Regions from separate parts of the Actinoplanes sp. NPDC020271 genome, predicted to be linked through region 2. Evidence: predicted binding sites of a transcription regulator. Region 2 holds the regulator's gene; the other holds the start of a gene.
The links. Region 2 encodes HspR, which represses chaperone genes until heat shock. Its sites were predicted from a motif close to TTGAGTNNNNNNNACTCAA; they were not measured.

Region 1: the regulator HspR is predicted to act here: its motif matches at 8,041-8,059, upstream of lon (endopeptidase La).

The regions. Positions count from the first base shown of each region.
Region 1 is NZ_JBIRWQ010000013.1:161,931-173,358, reverse strand. Features, by position in the region: gene ACH442_RS27185 (sensor histidine kinase) at 1-491, opposite strand, end outside; gene ACH442_RS27180 (hypothetical protein) at 501-1,208, opposite strand; gene ACH442_RS27175 (ATP-binding cassette domain-containing protein) at 1,205-2,110, opposite strand; gene ACH442_RS27170 (Pls/PosA family non-ribosomal peptide synthetase) at 2,326-6,243, shown strand; gene ACH442_RS27165 (M1 family metallopeptidase) at 6,240-7,568, shown strand; gene ACH442_RS27160 (hypothetical protein) at 7,693-7,953, opposite strand; gene lon (endopeptidase La) at 8,132-10,378, shown strand; gene ACH442_RS27150 (hypothetical protein) at 10,406-10,765, shown strand; gene ACH442_RS27145 (hypothetical protein) at 10,798-11,268, opposite strand; gene ACH442_RS27140 (helix-turn-helix transcriptional regulator) at 11,398-11,428, opposite strand, start outside.
Region 2 is NZ_JBIRWQ010000011.1:201,463-212,890, reverse strand. Features, by position in the region: gene ACH442_RS24740 (cation:proton antiporter) at 1-1,080, shown strand, start outside; gene ACH442_RS24735 (hypothetical protein) at 1,281-1,727, shown strand; gene ACH442_RS24730 (heat shock protein transcriptional repressor HspR) at 1,800-2,243, opposite strand; gene dnaJ (molecular chaperone DnaJ) at 2,264-3,466, opposite strand; gene grpE (nucleotide exchange factor GrpE) at 3,540-4,145, opposite strand; gene dnaK (molecular chaperone DnaK) at 4,142-5,995, opposite strand; gene ACH442_RS24710 (ABC transporter) at 6,186-8,069, shown strand; gene ACH442_RS24705 (GTPase family protein) at 8,066-9,733, shown strand; gene ACH442_RS24700 (hypothetical protein) at 9,769-10,974, shown strand; gene ACH442_RS24695 (hypothetical protein) at 10,975-11,331, opposite strand; gene ACH442_RS24690 (hypothetical protein) at 11,328-11,428, opposite strand, start outside.

The DNA.
Region 1 (11,428 bases), on a different contig from region 2:
GCGTCGGCATCACGATCACCATCAAGAAGATCGACAATCCGGCGTACGGTCTCGATCGCCGCCGCCGAGCCCGCCCGCAGCTGCGCGGCCCGTTCCCGGGTGTCCTGGTCCGGCGCGGTCACCTGGATGCCGGCCGCCTGCAGGGACAGCAGCGTCAGGTCGTGCCCGAGGGTGTCGTGCAGGTCGGCCGCGATCCGGGTGCGTTCGCGCAGGCGGGCGGCCCGGGCCTGGGCCCAGCCCTGCTCGGCGAACTCCTGCCGCAGCCGCCGGTACGCCCCGGTCAGCGTCGCGAAGACGGCCAGCACCACCACGGCCTGGTCGACCAGCCACGCCACGGTGTCCTGACCCCGCGCGACGGTGATCGCGGCGGCCACCTCGATCCCGCAGAGCAGCACGACCACCAGCCCGGTGCGCCCGCGGCGGCCGCACAGGTGACCGCCGACGATCACCAGCGCCGCGGCGACCGCGTACCACTGACCCCACCCGTGCATCCGCACAGCCTAAGCATCACGGCGAACGAGGAGCAGGCGCGCGCCGAGCCAGGTGACGGTCGTCCAGGCGAGGAGGACCAGCAGATGGCGTACGCCGTCACCGGCGGCGAAGTCCTCGGCGGCCCACGCCGGCAGGTAGACGCCGGTCCGCTCGTCGACCAGTTGCAGGCCGAGCAGCAGGACGACCATCGTGGTCAGCGTGCCCACGCCGCTGCGCAGCAGGAACGCCACCCCGGTGGCGAACGCGCAGGCCACCGCCGCGACCACGGCCAGTCGCAGGCAGCTCGCGACCGGATCGCCGGGCGCCGCGTGCGATCCCAGCGCCAGCGCGGCGCACGCCCAGCCGGCGATCGCGCAGGTCAGCCCCGCGCCGAAGCCGACGAGCGCGGCGACCGCGGTCTTGGCCAGCAGCACCTCCCCGCGCTGCGGCCGGGCCAGGAACGTGGACCGGATCACACCGGTGCCGTACTCCGAGGTGACCAGCAGCATCGCCAGGGCCACGAGGGTGAGCCGGCCCAGTTGTGCGGCCTGGATCAGTGGGTCGAGCACGGGCAGCGTCTCGGACTCCGGCACCCGGCCCAGCGAGATGTCGTAGACGAAGTCGTTGGCCAGCGTGAACGCCGTGCCCGCGGTCAGCAGCAGCGCGGCGGCCACGCAGAACCACGGGGACCGCAGCGACCAGAGTTTGCCCCACTCGGCGGCGAACGCGCGCCTCATCGGGCCGCCGCCACGTACTCGGTCTCGTCCTCGATCAGGCGCACGTACGCCTCCTCGAGGCTGGGGGAGACGGTGCGCAGCTCGCGCAGGACCGCGCCGGCCCGGTGCGCGCGGCGGCCGACCTCGGTCGCGGGCAACGACCGTACGCGCAATCGGGTTTGATCGATCTTTTCGGCGTGCTCGCCGAGCGCGGCGGCCAGCAGGGTGAACGACTCCTCGTCGGCCGCCGCCACCTCGACCGAGGCCTCCCGGGCGGCGGTGAACTCGGCCAGCGGCGCGTCGGCGAGCAGCCGGCCCCGGCCGATCACCACGACCCGGTCCGCGATCAGGGCGACCTCGCTGATCAGGTGGCTGGTGAGCAGGACCGTGCGACCCTCGCCGGCCCACGTGCGCAGCAGCTCGCGCACCCAGCGCACGCCGTCCGCGTCGAGGCCGTTGACCGGTTCGTCGAGGATCAGCGTGCCCGGGTCGCCGAGCATCGCGGCGGCGACACCGAGTCGCTGCGCCATCCCGAGCGAGTACGTCCCGGCCGGTCGGCCCGCGACCGTCCCGATGCCGACCTGGTCGATCACGGCCCGCACCCGGGCCCGCGGGAGCCCGTTGTAGCGGGCCAGCGCCAGCAGCCCGGCCCGGCCCGACCGCCGGGGATGGAACGCGCGGGCATCCAGGTGGGCGCCGACCCGGCGCAGCGGATCGCGCAGCTCGGCGTAGCGGCGGCCGTCGATCAGGGCGGTGCCGGAGGTGGGCCGGTCCAGCCCGAGCGCGAGGCGCATCGCCGTGGACTTCCCTGCGCCGTTCGGGCCGAGCAGCGCGGTGACCTGCCCGGACGGAACGGTCGCGGTGACCCGGTCGACGGCGGTCCGGTCGCCGTAGCGTTTGGTGAGTTCCCTGAGTTCGATCACGAGTCCAGCGTCGCGGGGCGTAATCGGTCACACATCTACCGATCGACGTCGTTCGGGTATGCCGATCGGCCTACCCGGCTGTGTCAGTGACCACGAATCCTTCAGGGTGACGTCATCCGGCCCCCGACTCCCGTAGCTTGGAAGGTCGCCCCGGGCAGCTCGGCGCCGTGCGCCGGGCCCATGACCGACCTGAGGTGGATAGGGAGCTTTGCCCGGTGACGGTGACCACTGATCTGCGTCTGATCGAGCTGTCCGACATCGCTGACTCGCCCGGGGCGCCGGCGGTGTTCCACTCCCGCTCCGCGCCGATGCGCCGCACCCTCGTCGACATCCTCGACGCCACCGTGCGGGAGCACCCCGGAGCGCCCGCGATCGACGCCGGGGACGTGACGCTCACCTACCGCGAGCTGGCCGCTGAGGTGGAGGCGCTGCGGGCGCTGCTGCAGGAGCACGGGGTCGGGCCCGGCGACCGGGTGGGCATCCGCATCTCGTCCGGTTCGGCCGAGCTGTACCTGGCGATTCTCGGAGTGCTGGCGGCCGGTGCGGCGTATGTGCCGGTGGACGCCGACGACCCGGACGAGCGGGCCGAGCTGGTCTTCGGCGAGGCGGGCGTGTGCGCGGTCCTCGGCGACGGGTTGAGCGTGTCATCACGGCGTGCCCCGGGAGGAAGCGCCGGGCGACCGGCCGCGACCGACGACGCGTGGATCATCTTCACGTCCGGCTCGACCGGGACGCCGAAGGGCGTGGCCGTCACGCACGGCGCGGCCGCCGCGTTCGTGGACGCCGAGGCACAGTTGTTCCTGGTCGACGAGGGCACCGAGCCGCTCGGGCCGGGTGATCGCGTGCTCGCCGGGCTGTCGGTGGCGTTCGACGCGTCCTGCGAGGAGATGTGGCTGGCCTGGCGGCACGGCGCGTGCCTGGTGCCGGCCGCGCGGTCGCTGGTGCGCAGCGGCGTCGACCTGGGGCCGTGGCTGGCCGAGCAGCGGATCACCGTCGTCTCGACCGTGCCGACGCTGGCCGCGTTGTGGCCGGTCGAGGCCCTGGAAGAGGTCCGGCTGCTGATCTTCGGCGGGGAGGCCTGCCCGCCCGAGCTGGCGGAACGTCTGGCCGTGGAGGAGCGGGAGGTCTGGAACACGTACGGGCCGACCGAGGCGACCGTCGTGGCGACCGCCGCCCGGCTGACCGGGGAAGGTCCGGTCCGCATCGGGCTGCCCCTGGCCGGCTGGGAGCTGGCCGTGGTCGGCGCCGACGGCGAGCCGGTCGCGATGGGCGAGACCGGTGAACTGGTCATCGGCGGCGTGGGCCTGGCCCGCTACCTCGACGCCGCGAAGGACGCCGAGAAGTTCGCGGCACTGCCGTCGATGGGCTGGGCGCGGGCGTACCGCAGCGGCGACATCGTGCGCGCCGAGGCCGACGGCCTGCTGTTCCTGGGTCGCGGCGACGAGCAGGTGAAACTCGGTGGCCGGCGGATCGAGCTGGGGGAGATCGACGCCGCGTTGCAGGCGCTGCCCGGGGTCGCCGGGGCCGCCGTCGCGATCAAGAAGACCGCGGCCGGCAACCAGCTGCTGGTCGGCTACCTGGTGGCGCAGAACGGCGCCGAACTGGACATCGCGGCCGCCAACCAGCAGATTCGGGAGCAGCTACCGGCCGCTCTGGTCCCGCTGCTCGCCGTCATCGACGACCTTCCGACGCGTACGTCGGGAAAGGTCGACCGGGTGGCCCTGCCCTGGCCGCTGGTCGTGGCCGGCGGGACCGCGGCCGAACTGACCGCGGCGCAGGACTGGCTGGCCGGCGGCTGGGAGGGGATCCTCGGGCTTCGCCCGGCCGACGGTGACGCCGACTTCTTCAGCAGCGGCGGCAGCAGCCTGAACGCGGCTCAGCTGGTCGCGTGGATCCGGCAGACCTACCCGCAGATGTCGGTGGCCGACATCTACCAGAACCCACGGCTGTCGCAGATGGCGGTGGCCGTCGAGGCGCTCGGCGCGCAGGAGACCACCCGCCGCGACGTCCGCCCGACGCCGCTGCGGGCCGGGCTGCTGCAGGCGCTGCTGATGCTGCCGATGCTCGCGCTGGTCGGCCTGCGCTGGATAACCGTGCTCGCCGCGCTCGGCAAGATCCTCACCCTGCTCACGCCGGCCCCGTGGGCGCCGCAGGTGTCCTGGTCGTGGATCGTGGCGAGCTGGCTGGTGCTGTTCAGCCCGGCCGGGCGGATCGCGGTGGCGGCCGGCGGCGCGCGGATGTTGCTGCGCGGGGTCGGCCCGGGGAAGTACCCGCGCGGCGGCAGTGTGCACCTGCGGTTGTGGGCGGCCGAGCGGCTGGCCGAGCTGACCGGGGCGAACGGGGTCACCGGGGCGGGCTGGATGATCACGTACGCGCGGGCGCTCGGAGCCCGGATCGGCCGCGACGTCGACCTGCACTCCGCGCCGCCCGTCACCGGCCTGCTGAAACTCGGCCGCGGGGTGGCGATCGAGCCCGAGGTCGACCTCTCCGGCTACTGGATCGACGGCGACGTCGTCCGGGTCGGGATGGTCCGGGTCGGCGCCGGTGCGCGGGTCGGCTCCCGCAGCACCCTGATGCCCGGCGCGCGCGTCGGCAAGAACGCGAAGATCGGCGCCGGTTCGACCGTCACCGGTTCCGTTCCCGCCGGTCAGCGCTGGGCCGGCTCCCCGGCCGTGCCCATCGCGGCCAAGGACGGCGAGGGCTGGCCGGCGCAGCGCCCGGAACGGCACCGGTTCGGCTCCAAGTTCTGGGTCGGCTGGTACAGCCTGACCGCGCACCTGCTCGGCCTGGTCCCGGTCGTCGCCGCGCTGCCCGCGCTCGCGCTCCTCGGTCATGTGCTCGGCGAGCACCCGACCGCGACGGCGGCCCTGCCGGCCGCGCCGGTCGCCGCGGTGAGCTACCTGATCACGTACGCGCTGGTCGTGCTCGTCGCTGTTCGCCTGCTCAGCATCGGCCTGCGGGAAGGCTTCCACCCCGTGCAGGGCCGCCGGGCCTGGCAGGTGTGGACCACCGAGCGCCTGATGGGAATGGCCCGGATCGCGCTGTTCCCGATCTACTCCAGCCTGTTCACCCCGGTCTGGCTGCGGCTGCTCGGCGCGAAGGTGGGCCGCAACGTCGAGGCGTCGACCGTGCTGGCGCTGCCGAAGATGACCACCGTCGACGACGGCGCGTTCCTGGCCGACGACACCATGGTCGGTACCTACGAGCTGAGCCACGGCTGGCTGCGGATCGCCCCGGCGCGCATCGGCAAGCAGGCGTTCCTCGGCAACTCCGGGATGGCGGCGCCCGGCCGTTCGGTCCCCAAGCGGGGCCTGGTCGGTGTGCTCTCGTCGGCGCCGCGCAAGGCGAAGAAGGGCTCGTCGTGGCTCGGCGCCCCGCCGATGCCGCTGCGCCGCACGGTCGAGACCGCGGACGCCAATCTGACGTACGCCCCGCCGGCGCGCCTGAAAGTGGCCCGCGCCCTGATCGAGCTGTGCCGGGTCGTCCCGGTGATGGCCGCCGGCACCCTGGTCATCGGCGTCCTGGTCGCGCTCGCGGCGATCTGGCAGACCGCCGGGGGCTGGGTGACCGTGCTCGCCGCCGGCCCGCTCCTGCTGGCCTCGGCGATCGCCGCCGCGCTGCTCGGGACGGCCGCGAAGTGGCTGCTGGTGGGCCGGTTCACGGTCACCGAGCACGCGCTCTGGACGTCGTTCGTCTGGCGCAACGAGCTGGCCGACACGTTCGTCGAGGCGTTCGCCGCGCCGTGGCTGTTCCGTTTCGCCAACGGCACCCCGCTGCTCACCATCTGGATGCGGACCCTCGGCGCGAAGATCGGCCGCGGCGTCTGGCTGGAAACCTACTGGCTTCCGGAGTACGACCTCGTCCGTCTCGGCGACGGTGCCTCGGTCAACCGGGGGTGCGTCGTGCAGACCCACCTGTTCCATGATCGGATCATGGCCATGGACGAGGTGACACTGGGCGCGGGCGCGACGCTCGGCCCGCACGGGATCGTGCTTCCCGGCGCGAGCATCGGTGACGGCAGCACGGTCGGGCCCGGCTCGCTGGTGACCCGCGGTGACGCCGTGCCCGGTGACAGCCGGTGGCTGGGCAACCCGATCGCGGCCTGGCCGGCCACGGCTCGCCGGCGGTCATGACCTCGGCCGCCTCACCCGGCGCCGAGCACTCCACCGATCCGTACCTCCCGGGGCACGGCAACGGTGGGTACCGCGTGCTGCACTACAACCTCGAACTCGACTACAAAGTGTCGACGAACCGGCTGGACGGCCGGGCGGTCATCACCGCCCGCGCCGTCCAGTCGTTGTCGCGTCTCACGCTCGACTTCGGCCGCTCGCGGGTCAAGGACGTCCGGGTCGACGGCCGGCCGGCGAAATTCGACCACCGCCCGGACAAACTGCGCGTCCGCCCGGAACGCACCATCGCCTACGGGTCGATTTTCAAGATCGAGATCAGGTACGGCGGTAAGCCCGCCCCGATCAGCGGGCGATGGGGTGACATCGGCTGGGACGAACTGACCGACGGAGCCCTCGTCGCCAGCCAGCCGAACGGGGCGCCGTCGTGGTTCCCGTGCAACGACCGGCCCGACGACAAGGCGACCTTCCTGGTGTCGGTGACGACCGCGGCGCCGTACACCGTGGTGGTCACCGGTGACCTGGTCAGCCGGCGACGCGAGGCCGGCACGATCACGTGGGTCTACGAGCGCACCGAGCCGACCGCGCCGTACCTGATGGGCGTGCAGGTCGGCCGCTACGAGATGGTGCAACTCGCCCACGGGCGGGTCGTCCAGCGGGCCGCCGTCCCGCCGCGCGTGCAGCCGAACTTCCGGCACGACTTCGGGCGGCACGGCGAGATCATGAACGCCCTGGAGCACCTGTTCGGGCCGTACCCCTTCCGGGAGTACGTCGTGGTCGTCACCGACGACGACCTCGACGACCCGATCGAGGCCCAGGGCATGGCCGTCTTCGGGCGCAACCACGTCGACGGGCGGCGCACCCACGAACGACTCGTCGTGCACGAACTCGCCCACCAGTGGTTCGGCAACAGCCTGACCGTTGCCAGCTGGCGGCACATCTGGCTCAACGAGGGCTTCGCGACGTACGCGGAATGGTTGTGGTCCGGTGCCTCGGGCGGGCGCTCGGCCGCCGCGCACGCCGCCCAGTGGCACGCCTGGGCCGCGACACAGCCGGCCACCATCGCCATCGCGAACCCCGGGGTGGACCGGATGTTCGACCCGCTCGTCTACAAACGCGGGGCGCTCACACTGCACGCGTTGCGGGCGCGGATGGGCGACGCGGCGTTCTTCACGTTCGTCCGCTCCTGGGTCGCCGAACACCGGCACTCGACGGTCACCACCGAGGAGTTCCGCGCGCACGCGGCCCGGTTCACGACCCGCCCGCTCGACGACCTGTTCACCGCCTGGCTCGACCAGCCGGCTCTGCCTCCGCTGCCCCGCACGTTCTAGCCGGCCGGTCCGGCTCACCGCCCCCGGCGCGGCGTGCTTCCCGCCACGAGCCGGTTCCCGCCGTCGATCTGCCGGGAACAACCACGACGGGTGCCGGCCGACCGCGGTGACGTACGCCGGGAACTCAACCCGGCCCGGGGTCGTAGACGATCGGGCCGGATTCGGCGGCCTCCTTCTTCAGCTGGGCGAGGCGGCTCGGGGTCAGCGGTCGGCTGTTCTCCTCGACGACCTCCGACAGGCTCTTGCCGCCATGATTCTGGCCGTCGTCGAGCACGTACCCGCCGGGCGTGGGCGTCTCGTCGCGGGCGTGGGCGGAACTGACGACGGCGAGCGCGCCGGTGACCACCGCGACGACGGCGGCGGCCACGGCGTATCGGGTTCTCATCAGGCGTTTCATCTCGGCCGGGACGGGCCGGAGCTGAGGGAATGTTCGCTGAAAGTGAACGGTGGAAGATCATCGACCCCTTCCTGGTTGAGCCGCGTGTACTCAACTTTCGGAGGTACCGGTGACCAGCAAGCGTCTCCCTGTGTTGTTCCTCGACGACATCGTGCTGCTCCCCGGCATGGTCGTGCCCGTCGAGCTGGACGAGAAAGCCCGCGCGACCGTCGACGCGGCCCGCACAGCGGCCGGTTCGGAGTTGCTGATCGCTCCGCGGCTGGAGGACCGTTACGCCTCGTACGGTGTCGTCGCCACCATCGAGCAGGTCGGCAAGCTGCGCGGCGGCGCGTCCGCGGCGGTGCTACGGACCGGCGTGCGCGCCCGGATCGGCAGCGGCGTGACCGGCCCCGGTGCGGCGCTGTGGGTCGAGGCCGAGCCGGTCGAGGCCGGCACGATCGGCGAGCACGTCCGTGAGCTGGCCGCCGAGTACAAGAAGCTGGTCGTGAGCGTGTTGCAGCGCCGCGAGGCGTGGCAGGTCATCGACTCGGTCAGCGCCATCGACGACCCCGGTGACCTGGCCGACACCGCCGGCTGGGCGCCGTACCTGTCCGGCGACCGCAAGCGTGAGCTGCTGGAGACCCCGGACGTCGAGGCCCGGCTGAAGCTGTTGATCGAGTGGACCGGTGACTTCCTGGCCGAGTCCGAGGTCAGCGACAAGATCGAGACCGATGTGCGCGAGTCGGTCGAGAAGCGTAACCGTGAGTATCTGCTGCGCGAGCAGCTCAAGGCCATCCGCAAGGAACTGGGCGAGGGCGAGGCCGACGGCACCGACGACTACCGGGCCAAGGTGGAGGCGGCGGAACTGCCCGACGCCGTACGGGAATCGGCTCTTCGCGAAGTTGACAAGCTGGAGCGGGCCGGTGACCAGAACCCGGAGGCGGGCTGGATCCGCTCCTGGCTCGACACCGTCCTGGACCTGCCGTGGAGCGTCCGCACCACCGACAACACCGACCTGGACGCGGCCCGCGCCGTGCTGAACGCCGACCACCACGGGCTCGACGAGGTCAAGGACCGCATCGTGGAGTACCTGGGCGTCCGGGCCCGCCGCGAGTCCCGTGGCCTGAGCGTCGTCGGCGGGCGTGGCTCCGGCGCGGTGATCCTGCTGGCCGGTCCGCCCGGAGTCGGCAAGACCTCGCTCGGCGAGTCCGTGGCGCGCACTCTGGGCCGCAAGTTCGTCCGCGTCGCGCTCGGAGGCGTGCGGGACGAGGCCGAGATCCGCGGCCACCGCCGTACCTATGTGGGAGCTCTTCCCGGGCGCATCGTCCGCGCCATCCGCGAGTCGGGTTCGATGAACCCGGTCGTCCTGCTCGACGAGGTCGACAAGATCGGCAGTGACTACCGCGGCGACCCGGCGGCGGCCCTGCTCGAGGTGCTGGACCCGGCGCAGAACCACACGTTCCGCGACCACTACCTGGACCTCGACCTGGACCTGTCCGACGTGCTGTTCATCGCGACCGCGAACACCCTCGAGACGATCCCGCAGGCGCTGTTCGACCGGATGGAGCTGATCGCGATCGACGGCTACACCGAGAACGACAAGGTCGCCATCGCCCGCGACTTCCTGGTGCCGCGGCAACTGGAGAAGGCCGCGTTGTCCGAGGGGGAGGTGACGGTCACCGAGGGCGCTCTGCGCGAGATCGCGGCGAACTACACCCGAGAGGCGGGCGTACGGTCGATGGAGCGCCTCCTCGCCAAGGCGTTCCGCAAAGCGGCGCTGGGTGACCTGCCCGCCACGGTCGACGCGCCCGACCTGAAGGACCTGATCGGCCGTCCCCGGTTCACCCCGGAGTCCGCCGAGCGCACCGCCGTCCCCGGCGTCGCCACCGGTCTGGCCGTCACCGGCATGGGCGGCGACGTGCTCTACATCGAGGCGTCGCTGCTGCCCGGCGACAAGGGCGGCCTGTCCGTCACCGGCCAGCTCGGCGACGTGATGAAGGAGTCGGCGCAGATCGCCCTCTCCTACGTCCGGGCGCACGCCGGTGAGCTCGGCATCTCACCCGAGCAGCTGGACCACCCGATCCACCTGCACGTGCCGGCGGGCGGCACCCCCAAGGACGGCCCCTCGGCCGGTGTCACGATGACCACCGCGCTGGTGTCGCTGCTGCTCGGCCGCAACGTGCGGGCCGAGGTCGGGATGACCGGCGAGGTGTCACTGACCGGCCGGGTCCTGCCGATCGGCGGCGTGAAGCAGAAACTGCTCGCCGCGCAGCGGGCCGGGCTGACCGAGGTCTACCTGCCGCAGCGCAACGAGCCGGACCTGGACGACGTGCCGGCGGACGTGCTGGACGCGTTGACGGTCCACATCGTCTCCGACGTCCGCGAGATCCTGGAGACAGCTCTGGAGCAGGTCGCCGTCGGCGCGGCTGCCTGACCCTTCCACCTCCGGCCGTGGCCCCGGTTGATCCGAGGGCCACGGCCTTTTCTGTCCCCGAGCCGATCGAGCCGTACGCCGGAGGAGGTCGTCGACAACTACCTCCGTGAGCGTCTCGTCGAGCGGGACGACGCTGCGGCGAAGCTGCTCCGATGCCAGGCGCCGAGTGTCGCCCCGATGGACGCCTGCGTCGCCGGCATCCTGGACCGGGAGAAACGCTTCGGCTTCACGATCGACTCGACCTGGGCCGGCCGGCGGACTTCGACCGGGTCAGCCGTGCAGGCCGACCTCACGAGAACCGTCTCCGAGCGACTCACGGAACACGAGGCGTTCGGCCTGGCCGACGAGAACGGTCGGAAGGTCTGCGCCGCCGCCACGCCAGGCTGAGACTCCAGGCCGTCGCATCGGAGGTGAGCCGGTCACCCGGCGGCGCGGACGCTCGTCGTCCGGGTCACCGACGTGTCGCGGCGACGGCGGGCGAACCCGCGCCCGGAGCCCGGCCGGGAGTTCGGGTCGCGGCTGGTCGCGGTCTCGGAGGAGCGGTTCACCGTGCGGCGCAGGCTCGGATGCCGGGTCTCCCAGGCCTCGCGGACCCGGGACGGCAGATGCAGGTCGCGCCACACGCGACGCAGCATGGCCGGGTTTATCAGATCCTCGACCTCGCCGCAGCCGGCCGCCTCGCACAGGACCTGTGCGTAGGCGTGCCGCAACTGGGCGGGATCCTCCAGGTCGTAGCGGCGGCGGCTGGCATGCCCGCAGGCCATGTGATGGGGGACTTCGAGCACGCCAAGGCTGTTGCCGTGCAGATCGTCGATCCGGTCAGGAACGGCTGGGGCCCGGTGCGCGGCGCTGCGATCCCGGCGCCCGTCACGGGTGGCGACGTACGACATGTCCCCAGGTTAGGACGCCGCGAGGCCGCCTTCGCCGATCTCCGGCCCACCGGTGACGAGGGTCTGCCGGAGTGCCCGATGAGACGCCAGATGTCACGGAGCCGCGGCCGGCGGCGCGCGGGTCGGGGGTCATCGCGGGGTGGACATCTGCTGGGTGCCG
Region 2 (11,428 bases):
GGGCAGGGCGGCCTGGTGCCGCTCTCGGCCAGCCAGGAGTTCATCGGGATCGGTGCCCAGATTGGGGTGATCCTGCTCCTGGTCATGCTGGGTCTGGAGTACTCGGCCGACGAGCTGGTCGGCAACCTGCGTTCGGCCGCCCCGGCCGGTGTCATCGACATGCTGCTGAACGCGCTGCCCGGCGCCCTGTTCGCGGTGTTGCTGGGCTGGGACGCGAAGGCGGCGCTGGTGCTGGCCGGGATCACCTGGGTCTCCTCGTCCGGAGTGATCGCGAAGGTGCTCGCCGACCTGGGCCGGCTCGGCAACCGGGAGACGCCGGTGATCCTCTCGGTGCTGGTCATCGAGGACCTGGCGATGGCGTTCTACCTGCCGATCGCCACCGCGGTACTGGCCGGGGTGGGGCTGCTCGGCGGGCTGAGCACGCTCGGTGTCGCGGTGGTCACGGTGATTGCGGTGCTGGTCGTGGCGATCCGTTACGGCGGCCCGATCAGCCGGTTCATGTCGGTGAAGGACCCGGAAGCGCTCCTGCTGAGCGTTTTCGGTCTGACGCTGTTCGTCTCCGGCGTGGCCGCTGAGCTGAAGGTTTCCGAGGCGGTCGGGGCGTTCCTGGTCGGGATTGCGCTCTCCGGCCCGGTCGCCCACCACGCCACCGAGATGCTGTCGCCCCTGCGTGACCTGTTCGCGGCGGTGTTCTTCGTCTTCTTCGGGCTCTCCACCGACCCGGCCGACATGCCGCCGGTGCTGCTGCCCGCGCTCGGACTGGCCGCGCTCACCATGCTGACCAAGATCACTACGGGTTACCTAGCCGCCCGGCGCACCGGGATCGCGCTGCCCGGGCGGCTGCGAGCCGGCTTCGCGCTCACCCCTCGCGGCGAGTTCTCGGTGGTCATCGCCGGGCTCGCGGTCGCTTCCGGGGTTGAGCCGAGACTCGCTCCGCTCGCCACCGCGTACGTGTTGATCACCGTCGTCACCGGCCCGATGCTGGCCCGCCTGCCGGACTACGGCTGGTTCAAGCGGCTGGTGCACAGACGGATGGCAGCACAGCGTTCCACGACAAAACCGCTGCCCACGGTTGAGTGATCTTGGTAACGAACAGCACAACCTGGGGCAAAGCCAAAAGTTACTGTCCAGTATCTGAATGTGAACTCTTGACACTTCCGTTCACTCGTTGATCGCGCTACCGTTGCGCCGCGACGACTCTCTGTATTGGGACGTTCGACACGCGCGACGGACGGTGTGATTCCTGTCGCGGTTCCGGACGGGTGAATAAGGCGGCGGCGTTGAGTGTGCGAGAGGCGACTTTCATCGGGTTCGGCAACCCGGTCGACCCCCGGCCGGCCGAGCTGGAGGCGTGGGCTTACCACCCCGAGGCAGTGCCGCTGAGCACGATGCCGAAGGACTGGGACCTGCTGATCTCCGGCGATGTGCTCGGCCCGACCCTGTTCGAACTGGCCATGGACCGGCAGTGTCCGGCCCGCCGGTTCGCGCAGCACTGTATGTACATCTACGCGGCGGACGGCGTTCGGCAGAACGCATCCAGCCAGCGCAAACGGCGGCTCAAGAAGTTCATGGAGCGCGCCGAGCAGGTCGGCGACGAGCCGATGCAGATATGGGCGCACAACTGCCGGGTCCTGATGACCCGGCCGGAGTTGTTCGACCACCACGACTGGATGGAGGGCGGCCTGGTGCGCAACCCGCGGCGGGTCGGCCTCTTCAACCGAAGGTAATCATTCGGTCACTACATGCAGTGACGGCGGCTCTCCGAACCGGAGGGCCGCCGCTTCTGGTTTTCCGACACTTCACTTGTCCGGAGAGCGGCGCGGGCGCCACACCACGAGAGCGGTCGAGTGCCTCTCCTGACGAACAAGATCACCCCGGCCGGCGTACGGGTTCATCGACTCCAGCTGAGCGATGCGCTCATACGCGTCCTCCAACTGGTGCTCCAGCTCCGTGACCCGCTGCTGCAGGTCGCCGACGAGCTGCTCCAAGCCGATGATCCGCTTGATGCCGGCCAGGTTGACGCCCTCTTCCTGGCTGAGTTTCTGCACCTCGCGGAGCAGGGCGACGTCGCGCTGGCTGTATCGCCGGCCACCGCCGCCGGCCCGGCCGGGCTGGACCAGCCCGAGCCGGTCGTACTGCCGGAGCGTCTGTGGGTGCATCCCGGCAAGCCGGGCGGCCACCGAGATGATCAGGACCTTCGCGTCGGAGGCCTGTTCCACCGAGATGCTGATCTCTTCATACATGTGCCACCTCCGGAAGGTCCCTAGCCGGCCTTGCGCAACCGCGCTTCGAGCCGTTCCCGCCCGGCCGGCGGGGTCAGTTTCGCGAAGTTCTCCAGCGCGTCCCGGGCCTCGCCGGTGACGCCGGACGGAATCTGTACCTCGACGGTGACGATCAGGTCGCCCGACTGCCCTTCCTTACGGCTCACGCCCTTGCCCCGGGCCCGCAGCTTGCGGCCGCTCGGCGTACCGGCCGGCACCCGCAGCGTGACCGGGTTGTCCAGGGTGGGGACCCGCAGGTCGGTGCCGAGAACGGCCTCGGCCACGGTGATCGGGACGGTCAGCGTGAGATCGTCGCCGCTGCGCCCGAACAGGTCGTCGGGACGCACCTTGACCTGCACGTACAGGTCGCCGGCGGGACCACCCCGGTCACCCGGCTCGCCGCGGCCGGACAGCCGGATCCGCTGCCCGTCGGCGACACCGGCCGGGAACCGGACATTGATCGTCCGGCTCTTGGTGACGCCACCGGTGCCCCGGCACTCCGGGCACTTCTCGTCCACGATGCTGCCCGAGCCCTGGCACTCACGGCACGGCTCGGAGAAGCTGAACGACCCCTGGTTGCTGGAGATCAAGCCGGTGCCCTGACACTTGGCACACGCGCGCGGCGTGGTGCCCGGCTTGGCCCCGCTGCCGTGACAGGTGTCGCAGGCACCCGGGGTGCGCAGGGTCAGCGGCAGCGTGGTGCCCCGCACGGCCTGCGCGAAGTCCAGCGTCACCTCGGTCTCCACGTCCCGGCCGCGCTGCGGGCCACGCCGCCCGGCCGGATTGCCCGGAGCGTTGCCGCCACCGGAGAAGATCGAGCTGAAGATGTCGGAGAAGCCGGTGCCACCGAACCGGCGGTCCGCACCGCCGGCCCCGGCCGCGCCGGTGAACCCGCCGAACAGGTCGGACGGGTCGAACTGCGCCCCACCCGCGCCGGGCCGGCCCGCACCACGACGGAACGCGCCCGAGCCGAACAGGGAGCGCATCTCGTCATACTCTTTGCGCTTCTTGTCGTCGGCCAGAACGTCGTACGCCTCGGAGGCGGCCTTGAATTTCTCCTCGGCCTCCTTGTTGCCCGGGTTCCGGTCGGGGTGCAGGTCGCGGGCGAGCTTCCGGTACGCCTTCTTGATCTCGTCGGTTGTGGCGGACTTGTTCACGCCAAGAACGGCGTAGAAGTCCTTCTCGAGCCAGTCCTTCGAGCTCACCCGGTCCACCTCCTCGACTTACGGGTGAAGTCCCGCCCGCCGGCGAACCGGCGGGCGGGACCACAACGGAAACTCACTCCGGATCGGCGACGGCGACCATCGCCGGGCGCAGCAGCCGCTCGCCCAGCGTGTAGCCACGACGCATCACCTCGACGCAGGTCGCCTCCGTGACATCCGCGGACGTCTGGTGGGCGACCGCCTCGTGGCGATTCGGATCGAACGGGTCGCCCTTCTCCCCGAAGGCCACCAGGCCGAGCTTGCCGGTCACCGCGGTGAGCTGCTCCGCCACCGAGGCGAACGGCCCGACCAGGTCACCGTGCTCGCGAGCCCGGTCGATGTCGTCGAGCACCGGCAGCAGCGCGGTGAGCACCGCACCGGTGGTCTGCTCGGCGGCCGCGCCCCGGTCGCGGTCGACCCGCTTGCGGTAGTTGGCGTACTCCGCCGTCACCCGCTGCAGGTCGTGCGTCCGCTCGTCGAGCTCGCTGCGCACCGCCGCCAGCTCGGCACCGAGACCGTCGGGCTTGGTGTCCTCGGCCACCCGAGCCTCGTCCTCCTGGTCAGGTGCGCGGTGTGCCCCGCGCTTCTTCTTGGGAGCCTCTTCGGTCGTCGAGTCGATCTCGCCCTGGATGACTTCCCGCTCGGCCGCCTGACCGTCGTTGTCGTCGTCCTTGGCACTCACTTCTTGTCGTCCTCCACGATCTCGGCGTCCACGACGTCGTCGCCACCGCCGGCCGGGCCGGCACCGGTCGCGCCACCGGGGGCACCGGCGTCCGCGGGACCGGCCTGCGGGGCCTCACCCTGGGAGTAGAGGGCCGAGCCGGCCTCCTGCGAGACCTGCGACAGCCGCTCGTGCGCCGACTTGATCTTCTCGATGTCGGTGCCGCCGAGCGCGCCACGCAGCTCGCCGAGCGCCTCGCCGATCTTGTTCTTGCTGTCCTCGGGGAGCTTGTCGCCGCTCTCGGCCAGGAACTTCTCGGTCTGCCACTGCAGCTGCTCGGCCAGGTTGCGGGCCTCGGCGTCCTCGCGGCGCTTCTTGTCGTCGTCGGCGTGCGACTCGGCGTCGCGCATCATGCGCTCGATGTCTTCCTTCGGCAGCGCGGAGCCACCGGTGATCGTCATCTTCTGCTCCTTGCCCGTGCCCAGGTCCTTGGCGGACACGTGCACGATGCCGTTCGCGTCGATGTCGAAGGAGACCTCGATCTGCGGGACGCCACGCGGAGCCGGCGCGATGCCGCTGAGCTCGAAGGTGCCGAGCTTCTTGTTGTACGCCGCCATCTCGCGCTCACCCTGGTAGACCTGGATCAGCACGGACGGCTGGTTGTCGTCGGCCGTGGTGTAGACCTCGGAACGGTGCGCCGGGATGGTGGTGTTGCGCTCCACCAGCTTGTGCATGATGCCGCCCTTGGTCTCGATGCCCAGGGACAGCGGGGTGACGTCGAGGAGCAGAACGTCCTTGACCTCGCCCTTGAGCACACCGGCCTGCAGCGCGGCACCGACGGCGACGACCTCGTCCGGGTTGACGCCCTTGTTCGGCTCGCGGCCGATCAGGCTCTGCACCAGCTCGGTCACGGCCGGCATCCGCGTCGAGCCGCCGACCAGGATGACGTGGTCGATGTCGGAGAGCTTGACGTCGGCGTCCTTGATCGCGGACTCGAACGGGCCCTTGCACCGGTCCAGCAGGTCCTGCGTCATGCGCTGGAACTCGGCCCGGGACAGCGAGGTGTCCAGGTGCAGCGGGCCGTTCGCCCCGGCGGTGATGTAGGGCAGGTTGATGCTGGTGGTGGTGGCAGCGGACAGCTCGATCTTGGCCTTCTCGGCGGCCTCACGCAGACGCTGGAGGGCCATCTTGTCCTGCGAGAGGTCGATGCCGTGCTCGCCGCGGAACGTCTTGACCAGGTGGTCGATGATCCGCTGGTCCCAGTCGTCGCCACCGAGGTGGTTGTCACCGGAGGTCGACTTGACCTCGATGACGCCGTCGCCCAGCTCCAGCAGGGAGACGTCGAACGTACCGCCACCCAGGTCGAAGACCAGGACGGTCTGCTCCTTGGAGCCCTTGTCCAGGCCGTAGGCGAGCGCGGCCGCGGTCGGCTCGTTCACGATCCGCAGGACGTTCAGACCGGCGATCTCGCCGGCCTCCTTGGTCGCCTGACGCTGGGCGTCGTTGAAGTACGCCGGGACGGTGATGACCGCGTCCGCGATCTGCTCACCCAGGTACGCCTCGGCGTCGCGCTTGAGCTTCATCAGCACCCGCGCGGAGATCTCCTGCGGGGTGTACTTCTTACCGTCGATGTCGATCGACCAGTTGGTGCCGATCTCCCGCTTGACCGAACGAATGGTCCGGTCCGGGTTCGTCACCGCCTGGCGCTTGGCGACCTCGCCGACCAGCACCTCGCCGTTGCGGGCGAAGGCCACGATCGACGGCGTCGTCCGGGAGCCCTCCGCGTTGGCGATGACGGTGGGCTCGCCTCCTTCCAGAACGCTGACGCAGGAGTTCGTGGTGCCGAGGTCGATGCCGACCGCACGTGCCATGGTGTGTTCCTCGCTTCAACAGGGTTGAGTGGAGCCGACTCAATGATGCCACGGGTCTGCACACCGTCAAATCGAAGTTGAGTCGGAGCCGCGCAAGTCGAGCGCTGAGCGCCCTCTTCGCACATACCTGTCCGGTCACGGCATACCGGTTCCCGTTGCTCGACCTGGATAGATCGTGCACGCTTTATCCGTGACGACGCACGGAGACGCGGTCGGTCCGTCGGCCCCATCCGCCGTCCCTGCCGTGGAAATCAAGAAAGACCAGGTCAGCCCTGTGCGAGCAGACCTTTCCGATGGTACGAGGTCCGACCTCGCCCGTCCGGCGAACAAGGAGAACGGCATCAACCCGGTCGCACCCCCACCCACCGTGGGCAGGCTCGTGGCGGCACTGAACCGATTGCACACCGCACTCGGTACGGTCTCGTACCCCTTGGTGCTGCCCTCCGCCGAGGAGGCGCGCCGCGTCGGGTCCGCCCTGCTCGCCCAGCTCGACGACTACCTGCTCCCCCGGCTGGCCCGGCTCGACGCACCACTGCTCGTGGTGGTCGGCGGCTCCACCGGCGCCGGCAAGTCGACGCTGGTCAACAGCCTGATCCAGGAACCGGTCACGACGGCCGGCGTGCTGCGCCCGACGACGCGCTCGCCGGTCCTGGTCGCGCACCCGGAGAACCTGGGCTGGTTCGAGCAGCCACACCTGCTGCCCGGGCTGATCCGCACCGTCAAGACCAGCGACGACCCGAACTCGTTGCAGGTGATCGGCGCTCGCGGCATCGGCCCCGGCCTGGCCCTGCTCGACGCGCCGGACGTCGACTCGGTGGTCGACCACAACCGCAAGCTCGCCGCCCAGCTGCTGGCCGCGGCCGACCTGTGGTTGTTCGTCACCACCGCCGCGCGCTACGCCGACGCCGTGCCCTGGGAACTGCTCAAGACCGCCCGCCTGCGCGGCACCGTGATCGCCCTGGTACTGGACCGGGTGCCGCTCGACGCGGCCGCCGAGATCTCCGCGCACCTGGGCGAGATGCTGACCGAGCACGACCTCGGCTCGGCACCGCTGTTCGTCCTGCCGGAAAGCGAGCTGGACACCCGCGGCATGCTCCCAGCCCCGGTCATCCAGCCCATGCAGCAGTGGTTCGCCCAGCTCTCGGCCGACCCTGCGGCGCGTGACGCGGTGGCCCGGCAGACGCTCAACGGGGCGCTGGCGGCACTGGTCCCGGCGGTGAACGGCCTGGCCGACGCGGCCGAGGACCAGACCCGTGCGGCGCAGGCACTGGACGAGCGGGCCGCGGCCGCCTACCGGGCCGCCAAGCAGACCGTCCGGGACGGGCTGCAGGACGGGCGGCTGCTCCGCGGCGAGGTGCTGGCCCGCTGGCAGGAATTCGTCGGCACCGGCGAGTTCCTCCGCACCCTGGAATCCCGGGTCGGCGCTCTCCGCGACAGGTTCGTCGCGGCCGTCACCGGCCGTCCCGAGCCCAGCCGCAGCCTGCAGACCGCGCTGGAGTCCCAGCTGGTCACGCTGCTGCGCGGGGTGGCGACGGATGCCGCCGAGCAGGCGTACACGTCCTGGCAGCAGCACCCGGCCGGCGAGGCGCTGCTGCTGCCGGAGCTGAAGAGTGCCTCGGCCACGCTGCCGGAGAAGACCGACCGGATGGTCCGGGACTGGCAGAAGTGGGTGCTGGACCTGGTCCGGCGCGAGGGCGGCGACAAGCGCTCGGTCGCCCGTGGCGCGGCGTACGCGGTGAACGGCGCCGGGCTGGCCGTGATGATCGCCGTGTTCACCTCGACCGCGTTCATCCCGACCGGCCTGGAGGTGGCGGTCGGGGCCGGGACCACGGTCGCCGCGCAGAAGGTGCTCGAGGCGGTCTTCGGGGACCAGGCGATCCGTACTCTCGCCACGCGGGCCCGCACCGAACTGGTCGCCCGTTTCGACGAACTGCTCGACGCCGAGGCCGCACGGTACGCGGAACGCACCGCGACCGTGCGCCTCGAAGCGGAACCCGGCACACTGTTGCGCCGGGCCGCCGCTGAGGTGGAGAGCGCCAGGAAGGACATCGCGTTGACCGGATCGGGGTCATGAGTCTGGTGGAAAAGGTGCGGGACACCGATCGGGTGGACGCCGAGGACCTGACGCGGCGGCTGGAGGCACTGACCCGGTTCCTCCGGCTCGTCGATCCGTACCTGCCGGACGGCGAACTGGTGACGGCGCACACCCTCGTGGAACGGGCCAGCGGGCGGTTGACGCTGTCGCTGGACCACACCGTGGTGGCGCTGGCCGGCAGCACCGGCAGCGGCAAGTCCAGCCTGTTCAACGCGTTGGCGCGGTTCAAGCTGTCGCCGGTCGGCGTGCGGCGGCCGACCACCGGCACCGCGCACGCCGTCGTCTGGGGTCCGCTGGAACCCGCCAACCGACTGCTCGACTGGATCGGGGTGCTGCCTCGGCAGCGCTTCGTCCGGGAGAGCGCGCTGGACGGCGACGACGAGGCCTCGCTGCGCGGTCTGGTCCTGCTCGACCTGCCCGACTTCGACTCGATCGAGCAGGCCCACCAGCTGGAGGTGGACCGGCTGCTCGGCCTGGTCGACCAGATCGTCTGGGTGGTCGACCCGCAGAAGTACGGCGACCGGATCCTGCACCGCGCCTACCTCTCGCAGTTCAACACGCACGCCGGCGTGACCATCGTGGTGCTCAACCAGGCCGACCGGCTGAGCGCTCCGGACACCGAGGCGGTCCTGGCCGACCTGAAGCGCCTGCTGGAGGAGGACGGGCTGACCGGCGCGCCGGTGCTGGCCTCCTCGGCGAAACAGCCCGGCATGCTCGGCGAGCTGCGCGACGCGCTGGAGGCGACGGTCGCCGGGCGGCAGGCCGCGCTGCGCCGCCTCGCCGCCGACGTCGACGTGACCGGCGAGGAACTGGCCGCGATGATGGGCCCGCCGGCGGCCGAGGACGAGGTGGACCGCGCGACCGTGCGTCAGCTCACCGACGCGCTCGCGGCCTCGGCCGGGGTGCCCGCGGTCGCCGACGCCGCCGCCGCGGCCTACCGGCAGCGCGCCGCCGCGGCCACCGGCTGGCCGCTGGTCCGGGGGCTGCGCCGGCTGCGTCCGGACCCGCTGCGCAAACTGCACCTCGGGGAGAAGACCGCGACCGACGGGGTGTCGACCGACGTCGTGCCACGAACCTCCCTCCCGGAGGCCGACGCAGCCCAGAAGTCGGCGGTCGGCCTGTCGGTCCGTGCGGTCGCCGCGCGGGCCGCGGCCCCGCTGCCGGAGGTGTGGGCTCCGGCGCTGAACGCCGCCGCCCGGTCGAAGACCGGTGACCTGCCGGACGCGCTGGACCGCGCGATCGCCACCACCGACCTGGGCGCCGATCACAAACCGGCCTGGTGGCGGTTGGTCGGCGGGCTGCAGTGGATCTTGCTGGCCACGGCCGCCGCCGGATTGATCTGGCTGGTGCTGGGCTATGCGATGAGCGCGCTCGGCCTGCCCGACATCGGCGACCCCAAGGTGGGGGCGGTGCCGCTGGCGACCCTGCTGCTGCTCGGTGGGCTGGGTCTCGGCCTGCTGCTCTGGCTGCTGCTGAAACCGCTGGTCGAGGCGGGCGGGCGACGCGCCCGGCGCCGGGCCGAGCAGAAGCTGCGGGCCGCGGTGACCGACGTCGGCCGTGAATATGTGGTCGCGCCGGTGCGTGAGGTGCTCAACGCGTACGCCCAGGCGCGTGAGGCGCTCGGCGTGGTGCGTTCGGAGTAGTTCGGGGAACATGCCGCGGGCGGTAGGCTCGCGGCATGCCGGCACCCCACAGCGTGTACGAGGCGGTGCTGCACGCGGCCCGCGACGTGATCAAGCTGGACTGCGCGCTGGACGCCGAGATGCTCGGAACAGCGCTGCTGGGCAGCGTTTACTCGGTGGCCCAGGATGATCGGGCCACCGCCGTCCGGGAGTTCGTCGGCGACTTCCTGACCGCGACCGGCGGCAGCACCGAGCCGGCCGCCGCGACCATCCGCGAGGTCTTCGCCGCGCTCGTGCCCGATGCGACCGGCGCCGACCGAATCACGCACGACACGCGGGGCCCCTCGTGGGCCGGGCAACTGGGCCGGGTCCGGCCGATCGGGTTCCACGCCTACGGCGACGTGTACGGCGACCAGACCTCCTACCTGGTGACGTTCGCGTACGAGGATGCCGCCCTCGGTGGCCCTGAGCACGCCATGGTGGTCCTGGTCGACCACAACATCGGCATCGTCAAGGACCTGTTCGTCTCGTCCGCCGCCGATCAGGTGCTGGGCTCGGTGCGCGCCGTGTGCGAGCAGGACGAGCTGACCTGGTTCCGCGACGAGGACCCGGGCCGGCTGCGCGACGAGGTGGCCCGGCACCTGGCGATCACCGACGAGCTCGGCGAGCTGCCGGCCGACGGTTCGCTGGCCACCGACCGCGCGCTGGTCGCGTCCCGGCTCACGATGCTGCCCGCGGCCACCACCCCGCCGCTCGACGAGCCGGCCGGTCCGCCCGCGGCCGAGCTGCTGCGGGACTTCCTGGCCTCCCCCGAGGCGGCCCGCGCCGGGCTGGCCGGGCCGGAGACCGACCAGCCGTCCCTGCAGTTCTGCCTCGGCCTGCTCTTCGACCACGCGGCCACGCTGCCCGGTGGTGATCCGCTGCGCTGGAGCCCGGCCATCGCCGGCCTGTTCCTGCTGGACTGGGTGCATCGCCGCGCGGTGCTGGACATCGACGACGCGGCGATGCTGCCCCAGGTCGTGCGCGCCTGGTCGGCCTATGCGACGTGGCGGCGCGGGCTGCCGGCGGCCGCGATCGCCGAGACCGCGGCCGAGGTGGAGAAGCTGGTGCCGGAGTTCGTGCGGCTCTACTCCACCGGTGAGCGGCGCAGCGCGGCCACCGCGGCGGTCGCCCAGCTCATCGCCGAGGGAGTCGACCCGAACGACTCCGAGGCGATCGACGCCTGGCTCCAGGCCAACCAGGACCGCTTGGGCGACGAGTAATCACGGTCTGGCCCTCGACCACCGCGCATTGCGCCCGCCGATGTCGAGAGGTTCGGAAACGGCGAGCGCAGCGTCGTCGGTCCCGGACCTCTCGGCGTCGGCCGCCAGGGGCGCAACGCCACCGAGCGCAGCGAGGCCGTCAGCATGGTGGCGACCCACCCGTGAGCTGCGCTGACGGGCCGGGGTCTGCTCGTCGTGGTAGGTGTGCTCGGCGCGGTGGTGGCCGCGGTAGGGACGGTTGGTGATCCGGCCCTCCTCGGAGCGGGGCTGCGTCATCGAGCGACGGACGTTCCGGCCGGCGGGGTAGCTGTACTCGACTATCCGGGCGGCGTTGACGTGGAGCGGGCGTTCGGTCACGGCTGTCCTCCGGCTGGAGTCGGACCGGTTCGGGGCCGGTCGGGGATGGGGGAACGGAAGGCGGCTTCGCACTCGTGATGCGAGGAGTCGTCGGGAT